Regions from separate parts of the Ensifer sp. 22521 genome, predicted to be linked through region 4. Evidence: riboswitches for the same ligand, from Rfam matches in the RefSeq annotation. Region 4 holds a riboswitch; each other region holds the start of a gene.
What was found. A riboswitch is a leader RNA that binds a small molecule or an ion and turns the genes downstream of it on or off. The one in region 4 is predicted to bind cobalamin.
Positions count from the first base shown of each region.

Region 1: another riboswitch for cobalamin. It lies ahead of bluB (5,6-dimethylbenzimidazole synthase); the one in region 4 lies ahead of ACTJKE_RS34980 (CbtB domain-containing protein).
Region 2: another riboswitch for cobalamin. It lies ahead of ACTJKE_RS01070 (aromatic ring-hydroxylating oxygenase subunit alpha); the one in region 4 lies ahead of ACTJKE_RS34980 (CbtB domain-containing protein).
Region 3: another riboswitch for cobalamin. It lies ahead of nrdH (glutaredoxin-like protein NrdH); the one in region 4 lies ahead of ACTJKE_RS34980 (CbtB domain-containing protein).

Region 1 covers NZ_JBQENM010000009.1:251,774-253,968, reverse strand. Annotated here, with positions in the region: gene ACTJKE_RS16245 (phytanoyl-CoA dioxygenase family protein) at 1-149, shown strand, start outside; gene ACTJKE_RS16240 (SDR family oxidoreductase) at 239-1,051, shown strand; cobalamin riboswitch at 1,193-1,404, shown strand; gene bluB (5,6-dimethylbenzimidazole synthase) at 1,451-2,146, shown strand.
Region 2 covers NZ_JBQENM010000001.1:235,108-237,302, reverse strand. Annotated here, with positions in the region: gene ACTJKE_RS01070 (aromatic ring-hydroxylating oxygenase subunit alpha) at 1-949, opposite strand, end outside; cobalamin riboswitch at 1,054-1,262, opposite strand; gene ACTJKE_RS01065 (DUF6656 family protein) at 1,576-2,175, shown strand.
Region 3 covers NZ_JBQENM010000003.1:112,435-114,629, forward strand. Annotated here, with positions in the region: gene ACTJKE_RS04625 (hypothetical protein) at 1-337, shown strand, start outside; cobalamin riboswitch at 627-851, shown strand; gene nrdH (glutaredoxin-like protein NrdH) at 1,251-1,472, shown strand; gene nrdI (class Ib ribonucleoside-diphosphate reductase assembly flavoprotein NrdI) at 1,485-1,901, shown strand; gene nrdE (class 1b ribonucleoside-diphosphate reductase subunit alpha) at 1,871-2,195, shown strand, end outside.
Region 4 covers NZ_JBQENM010000045.1:19,802-21,996, reverse strand. Annotated here, with positions in the region: gene ACTJKE_RS34990 (NAD(P)H-binding protein) at 1-73, opposite strand, end outside; gene ACTJKE_RS34985 (TetR family transcriptional regulator) at 177-869, shown strand; cobalamin riboswitch at 868-1,130, shown strand; gene ACTJKE_RS34980 (CbtB domain-containing protein) at 1,173-1,349, shown strand; gene ACTJKE_RS34975 (CbtA family protein) at 1,544-2,195, shown strand, end outside.

The DNA of each region.
Region 1 (2,195 bases), on a different contig from region 4:
TCCCAACCAATCTCGACCGCGATCCGCCGCTTGGCGGGCTGGCGCCAAAGACCCAGGCGCAGTTGATGCGCGAGGCGCTTGCCGCGGGAGCAAGCGAGCAGGATTTTCGGGCCTCACTCGACGCGCAGGCGAAGCGCAAGCTGAGTTGACGGGTCAGTCTCACAATTGACAGGCTCCCGGCGCATTTCGCTCGGGAGCCGTAGCTGTTTCACATCATCATTTGCGAGGGAGGAACTCGATGAACGGACAGATGCAAGGCAAGGTCGCCATCGTCACCGGCGGCACGCAAGGGCTGGGCGCAACGATCGCCGGCCTATTCGCCGAACGCGGTGCGGCGGGCATCGTCATTTGTGGGCGCAATGCCGCCAAGGGGCGGGCGAAGGCCGAGCAAATCGGCAAGGCCAGCGCCGCGAAAGTGGTCTATGTCGAGGCCGATCTTGAAAAGGTGGACGACGCGCGCAAGGTCGTTGCCGCCTGCGATGCGGAATTCGGTCGGGTCGATGCGCTGGTCAATGCCGCCGCCATCACCGATCGCGGCACGATCCTGGACACGACACCGGAACTCTTCGACCGGATGTTCGCCATCAATGTGCGGGCGCCGTTCTTCCTGATGCAGGAGACGGTGAAGGTGATGCGGCGCGAGCGAACGGAAGGCACCATCGTCAATATCGGCTCGATGTCGGCAATGGCCGGGCAGCCCTTCATTGCGGCCTATTGCTCGTCGAAAGGCGCTCTGGAGACGCTGACCAAGAACACTGCCTATGCGCTTCTGCGCAACCGCATCCGCGTCAACGGCCTGAATATCGGCTGGATGGCTTCCGAAGGCGAGGACCGCATCCAGCGCGAATTTCACGGCGCTGCCGCGGATTGGCTCGAAAAGGCGGCCGCCAGCCAACCCTTCGGCAGGCTCGTCGATCCGGCCGAGGTGGCGCGAGCCTGCGCCTACCTGTCTTCGGCGGAATCCGGGCTGATGACCGGATCGGTGATCTGCTTCGACCAATCGGTCTGGGGCGGCTATGACGGTTCGCCCCATCCGGTGGCGCCGCTCTAGATCACGATGATTTTGGGTCGGATCGATCCAAAATCATAAACGTGATCGGTCCTTAGAAGTTAGAGCGGAATGCGGGCGGAAAACTGCGTGCACTTTTCCTCATCCCGCTCTGACGGGCGCTTGTCTTTCGCTAGTGGCTGTGCCCTTATGACGCCGTCAGGTGCCCGCGCAAGCGGGAGAATCGGGAATCCGGTGTCATTCCGGAACGTGCCCAACGCTGTGACGGGGACAGTCGCCTCTACAAGTGCCTTGAATTGATTCAAGGTTTTGCCACTGGATCTTAAATCGATCTGGGAAGGTGAGGCGACCGGTTGAACCGAAGTCAGAAGACCGGCCTGGCGAGATAGACCGAACCCCGCGCGGACGGCGGGAGGTTTTCGCATTGTTGGGGATCGAACGATGCTGACTGAACCGAAGGGCGGCCTTGCGGCTGCCGGTGCCTTCTCGCTGGATGAGCGGGAGGCTGTCTACCGCGCTATCGAAACACGCCGCGACGTGCGCGACGAATTCTTGGCAGAGCCTCTTCCCGACGATCTGGTGAAACGCCTGCTTACGGCGGCGCACAGTGCACCGTCGGTTGGCTTCATGCAGCCCTGGAATTTCGTACTGGTGCGGGGGGCAGAAACGCGCGAGCGCGTCTGGCAGGCGTTTCGTCGCGCCAATGATGAGGCGGCGCTGATGTTCGAGGTAGAGCAGCAGACCAAATACCGCTCGCTGAAACTCGAAGGCATTCGCAAGGCACCGCTCAGCATTTGCGTCACCTGTGACCGCACGCGCGGCGGCGCCGTCGTTCTCGGCCGCACGCACAATCCGCAGATGGATGTCTATTCGACGGTTTGCGCCGTGCAAAACCTGTGGCTTGCGGCCCGCGCCGAAGGAGTTGGCGTCGGCTGGGTCAGCATCTTTCACGAGGCCGAGATCAAGGCGATCCTCGGCATTCCCGATCATATCGAGATCGTCGCCTGGCTCTGCCTCGGTTATGTCGATCGCCTTTACCAGCAGCCCGAACTGGCGGTGAAGGGATGGCGGCAACGCCTGCCGCTGGAAGAGCTGGTGTTTGAGGAAGGCTGGGGGAACTGCGGCGAGAGTTCCTAAAACCCGTCTCGCAAAAGTGCGCAGCGGTTTTGCGATAACGACGTGCGAA
Region 2 (2,195 bases), on a different contig from region 4:
CGCGGAAGGTGATGGCGTGATCCGAAAGCACGTGGTTCCAGGTCGTCGGGTAGTGGAACATCAGGAGCGTGCCGATCTGCTTCTGCCTGACATCGGCCGACAGCGCCCTTTTTACGGCGGGCGCACCCGACATGGTGTAGCTTTCGGCATTATCGACCAGCGGCATGCGCGCGGCGCGGAACTGGCCGGTCGGCGACATCCGGAACTCGCTCGGCAGGCCCTCGGCCTCGCACTTCGCCCAATGGGCGGCAATCACCGGATCGTCCTTGGCGCCCTGCACCCCGGTCGCGGTCGGCGCTTCCGGATAGGTCCGGCAGAGTTCGGGGTGATTGGCGGCGCAGTGGTAGCACTCGCGGTTGTTCTCCCAAACGAGCTTCCAGTTGCCCTTTTCGATGATGGTGCTTTCGAAGGCGACCTTGGTCTCTCCCAGCCGGTGCGGCGCGAGGTAGGGGAATGCCAGCTCGCGGAAGGCGGCGAAATCCGCCGGCGTCTCCGACAGGTTGATGAAGATGTAGCCGCCGACCGTTTCGCAATGGATCTGCTTCAGGCTGTGGGCAGCCTTGTCGAAGTCCTCGCCCATCTGGCGCGCAAAGAGCAGCGAGCCGTCGAGCTCATAGGTCCATTGATGATAGGGACAGACGAGCTTCGCCGAAGAGCCCTTGTGCTGCGTGCAGACGCGGGAGCCGCGGTGGCGGCAGGAGTTGTGGAGCGCGCGGATCGTGCCCTGGCGATCGCGGGTGATGACGACCGGATAGTCGCCGACCTGGACGGTGAAATAGTTGCCGGCCCGCGGGATTTCGCAATCGTGGCCGATGAACAGCCAATCCCGATACCAGATGTTTTCCAGGTCCTGCCGGTAATAGTCGGGGTCGATGTAGAAGGCCCGATCGAGGCTGTAGCCGTCACGCCGGCCCTTCAGCTTGCGAAGCATATCGGTCTTGGTATCCATGTCCTGTCCTCATGCGCCATGTTTCGGAGAGGCAGGACAGGAACCCGCACGGGCGCGCACCCATGCGTCTTAGGCTCCGATCCGGCTGCCCGCCGCAACCCGTTACGGTTATGTCTGTCAAGGCTGGTTTCCGGGCTCAGGAGCCGTCCTTCGAAGGACCAGCCCGGCGCCTTCCCGGACGGAAAACCGTCCAGTGGCCTTTTGCCGAGGCTTTCGCTCCACCACCGTTGCGGGGGCAGCGCCGGGATTTGACCGGCTTCCCAATTCTCCGCCTTCCCCTTTGGAAGACGACACCTTGAGTAAGGATATGTAAGCGCGGAAGGCGCCTCGGCAGGCGCCGGATAGCGACATTCAATTCCAGAATGACGACACGATCGAAACCGCCTTCTGGAAACGGAATCGAGAATTTTTCACTTTATAAACATATAGATAGATCAAAAATTTGGCAGATGCCGTCTTTTGTGACTGACATGACGCAGACACAGGAAGGCTTCGCCCGTTTGCGACATTCCCATGAATGTGCAGGGGCATCTTCCGCGAACGAAAGGAAATCCTTCATTAACCATAAGCCACTAGGCTTGCCGGCGGACGAAGATGTCCGGCAGGCAGATGGCACACTGACGATCATGGCAAAGTTCAGATATTACGACGCTGCGGCCGAGAAGCCGCCGGCGGTCATGCCGAAGACGGCCGTTCACACCGAGTTTCTGCGCACCGGCAGGATCAACCGCCGGCAATGGCTGCCGAGCGAGCGACGGTATCTGAGCTACGAAGAAGTCGCGGACAGGACCGGCAAGAAGCTCGCGACCGCCGGTGACACGACGCACAAGCGGATCAACGGCTTTCATGCCTCGATCCAGTTTCCCAAGCTGATTTTTCACCGCACGCTCGTCGGCAAGCCGCATCTCGGCTATTGCCATGTGACGGCGGCGCGGACGGCGGTCACGCCTTCCAAGGACATCACCTGGTCGTTCTACTTCGCCAATTTCTTCAGCGACCTTGGTGATGAGACGCATTTCTTCGACCGTATCCAGAGCGGCTATTCCCGCATGTATTTCGCGGTCGCGATCGAGCCGAACGCCGAAGACGGACAGATGGTCATCAACCGCAACGTCCGCGACAACGGGCTCCTCTTCCGCACGGACGACCCCAAGGTTGCTCTCAAGAACGTGCTGATGCTGGGTGCCCGGGACTCCGCGCTGCGCCGCATCATCCGCAGTCTCTGAGGCAGCAACCGAACGCCCCC
Region 3 (2,195 bases), on a different contig from region 4:
AACAGCAAAAACAAAGAGGATAGCAATGCTTAGCGCAGTGCGATCAACGATCCTTCATGCCCTGAACTGGGCCGGGAACGCGCTCAACCCGACCATCGACATCGATACGTTCAGCGAATTCCAGCTGAAGGATATCGGATTGACGCGGGATCACGAGACCGTCCGGGCGCACATCGGCGATATTGCCGATCCGTGGCATTGGCCGACGGACGGCAATCCGCGCAAGTCACCGCCCTCGTCGGAGCGGGATTGCGGCGACGCGCCGCAAATGGCAAGGGCTTCGCCTCGAGCCCAGCCCGGAGAAAACAAAGACGTAAGCATGTCGCTCTGCGATTGACGGAGCGCAGAGGCAAGAGACAGCGCAGTTGTCGTGATCTGCCACCTGCCAGCACGTGGACCGAATTCGGGAGAGATCCGGCGTGGCGTTTCTAAAAGCGACGTGCCGGAGCCTCTTCGCAAGTGATCGGCAACGGAGCGAGCGCCGGGCTCGAAGCCGAGAAGCTCTCCACCCACAGGTTTCGCCGCATCCCGTCGTTTACTCCTTGTTATCCACACGGCGAAAGAAATCACCTTCTCTCCCCGGCTTCAGGCACCTCGAACCTATTGACGCAGATTTGCGATGAACTACTATATCTAGTGTTCGAGGTTCTCTCGATTCGCAGGGATTGAGAGCTAAGACGGGAATACGGTGCGTCGGCGAGTTTTCGCCAGGCTATGCCGTAGCTGCCCCCGCAACTGTAGACGGCGAGCGACTGTCCGGAATTGGACCACTGAGGCATGAGGCCTCGGGAAGGTCGGGATGGAAGCTGAGACCCGTGAGCCAGGAGACCTGCCTCGAGCAATAAACGTCCACGGGCGGGGTGTCCGGAGGGGTTGAGTCCACTGCATGTTTCCTTAAATCGTCGCCGATTTAAGGATAAAAACATGCAGCAAATCGAAGTGCTACAGCGACCTTTGCGCGTCTGATAGGACGCACGGCGCTGTAGTGCGGCAGGATGAGCCTGCCTGATCGTCTCGACGTCTCCCCGGCAGCCTGTCGAAAGCTTCGGGGTGAAGTCATGCCCGCGTCATTGAAATTCTATCGCTCGCCAATCAAGAGGCGCGGTTTCCCGCGCAGCTGACGAAGAGGCATGCCCGGGCGTCCAGATCCGAGCGAGCCACAGCCATGACAGCCCTGCATTTCGCCGGATCGCGGCTGCGTGTCCGTGCACCTTCTCATGCTCTCATCCAGCCGACCAAACGAGGAAGAAATGAACGTTACCGTCTATAGCAAGCCCGCCTGCGTCCAATGCACCGCGACCTACCGGGCGCTCGATCGCCAGGGTGTCAACTACGAGGTCATTGATATCTCCATCGACCAGGACGCGCTCGAAACGGTCAAGGGCCTCGGTTACATGCAGCTTCCCGTCGTCGTCGCCGGACCCGAACACTGGGCGGGTTTTCGCCCCGACAAGATCAGCGCGCTTTCCTAGAGGAGACAGGCGGTGGGCCTGATCGTCTATTTTTCCAGCCGCTCGGAAAACACCCATCGCTTCGTCGAAAAGCTCGGCCTTCGCGCAGCGCGCATACCGCTCAAGGAAAGTAAGGCTTCGCTTACGGTTTCCGAGCCCTTCGTGCTGGTCGTGCCCACCTATTGCGGCGACGACGGCCGGGGTGCGGTGCCGAAACAGGTGATCCGCTTCCTCAACGATGCGGGCAACCGCTCTCACATCCGCGGCGTCATTGCCGCGGGCAACAGCAATTTCGGCGCGACCTATGGGATCGCCGGCGACGTCATCGCGGCCAAATGCCAGGTGCCCTACCTTTACCGGTTCGAGCTTCTCGGAACCGAGGAAGACGTCGCCAATGTCAGAAACGGGATGGAACGATTTTGGACGTCTCAACACTCGAACGCCCCCTGAAGGCGACGGAAGCGGCGCTGGACTATCATGCGCTGAACGCGATGCTGAACCTCTATGATGAAGAGGGGCGCATCCAGCTCGACAAGGACCGGCTGGCGGCGAAGCAGTATTTCCTCCAGCACGTCAACCAGAACACCGTCTTCTTCCATAACCTCAGGGAGAAGCTCGATTATCTGGTGACCGAGGGCTACTATGAACAGCAGGTGCTGGATCAGTATTCCTTCAATTTCGTCCGCGACCTCTACGACCACGCCTATGGGAAGAAGTTCCGCTTCCCGACCTTCCTTGGCGCGT
Region 4 (2,195 bases):
CTTGAAGGCGCTCAGCCACCCGCCGCCCCGTCTTGCCGGTACCGCCCAAAACCAGTGTGACTTTCTGAGACATCGTTTCCTCCTAAGGTTCATCAACAAACATGAGCATCTCTCACATTTGCAAATGTGATAAATCCTCGTATTTTAAGAGTCAAGCCAAAATGTGAGCATCACTCATGATTACAGAAACAAGCCCATCCGCGGTCCCCGCCGAAGACGAGACTGCGCTGCGCCGGACACCCAGCCAGAAACGCAGCCGCGAGCGCGTCGAACAAATCCTTGCCTGCGCGACGGCGCTCATTCAGGAAAAGGGCAGCGACGCCATGCGGATGAGCGAAGTCGCTGAAAAGGCTGGAATTTCGATCGGCTCGCTCTACCAGTACTTCCCTGACAAGGCGGCGATCGTGCGCACGCTGGCCGAGCGCTACAATGCCGTGTGCAACGAGTGCATCGCCGCCGAACTTGCCAAGGTCACATCGCTCGCGGAACTACGCGACGCTTTCTGTGTGCTGTTCGACATCTACTACGACATGTTCCTGGCCGAGCCTGTGATGCGCGACATCTGGTCGGCAATGCAGGCCGACAAGGCGCTGCGCGAGATCGATCTTCTGCAAAGCCGCGCCGGCGGAAAACTTCTTGCCGATGTCTGGGCTAGGCTTGTGCCCGAAGCGCCGCGCGAAACCATTGATAGCGCCGCTTTCCTGATCATGCATCTCGGCGATTGCACCATGCGGCTTGCCGTGTCGGTCGATCGCACCGAGGGCGACCGCATCGTCGAGGCCTACAAGCAGATGATCCTCCGCGATTTTGTCGCTGATGAAGCGGCGGGCGGCGCAGGCTCAATTGACAACTCCATGACACGCTCCTAATCATCTGGGATCGATTGGTTCCCGGGACACGAACGTGTTTCGGGAGTAAACGGGAACGTGACGGATGGACCCATGCTGGGCATTCACATCACGGCCGACCCCGCGACTGTAGAGCGACGTCGATCTGCCATTCCGGAGCGATCCGGAAGAAGCCACTGGAAGAGACCACGAGAGGGTGGTCGATCTGGGAAGGCGAGGCAGATCCAGGGCTTCCCGCCCAGCGCCGTGAGCCAGGAAACCTGCCACTCGATACGGGCATAGGGCCCACACCGGGAATTTCCCGATGCCATCACGGAGGTTGTCATGGCTACGTCTACTGTTTCGAGCATTCCGCTCTCCCTCAGCGATCGTCTGACCGCTGGCGTCATCGCGCTCTTCATCGGCGCATTCCTCGTCTTCGGCGCCGGCCTTGCCAACTCGGCAGTGCTGCACGACACCGCGCACGACACCCGCCACTCCTACGGCTTCCCCTGCCACTAAGACGATGTTCCGGAACGTAACTCACGTTCCGCATCGAAGTGTCTGCGGACATGAACGCATCCGGCCTGTGCCGGATGTCGGTGTTTGTGCATGCCGGTTCGTCCGGCGCGCAACGGCCGTCCGCATGACAGAACGGGAAGGCTTGCAAACCACGCCGCAGCGCGTGGCTTTTGCCGTTATCGAGGGAATTCAAGATGATTGTCAGAACGCTTCTGGCCGCGATCGTGGCTGGACTGATTGCCGGTGTCTTCATGACCGGCGCCCAGGAATTTCGGGTAACCCCGCTGATCCTGCATGCGGAGGAATTCGAAGGCGAGGCTCCGGCCGCAACCGAACAGCCCGCTGCACAGCCTGGAACGACGCAACCCGCCGCCGAGGGCCATGACCAGCATTCGTCGCTGAAGGCGGTCTCACCGCTTTCCGCCATGCTCGATGCCCTGTCGCCGATCACGCCAGCCTATGCGCATGAGGGCGAACACGAGGAAGGCGGCATCATGTTCGGTATGAGCCGGTTCTCCGGCACACTCATTGCCAACCTCGTCACCGGCTCCGGCTTCGGCCTGCTCCTGGCCGGCGTCAGCCTGGTGATCGGTTACCCGATCACGCTCCGGAACGGCGCGCTCTGGGGCGCCTGCGGCTGGCTCGCCGTGCACATGCTGCCGGCAATCGGCCTGCCGCCGGAACTGCCGGGTTTCCCGGCCGCCGAACTCGGCGACCGCCAGACCTGGTGGCTGGCAACCGTCGCCCTCTCCGCAGTCGGTCTCTATCTCGTCGTCCTGCGCGAGGAGATCGTCTCCAAGGTCGCAGGCCTGGTGCTGATCGCAGCACCCCATGTCTACGGCGCGC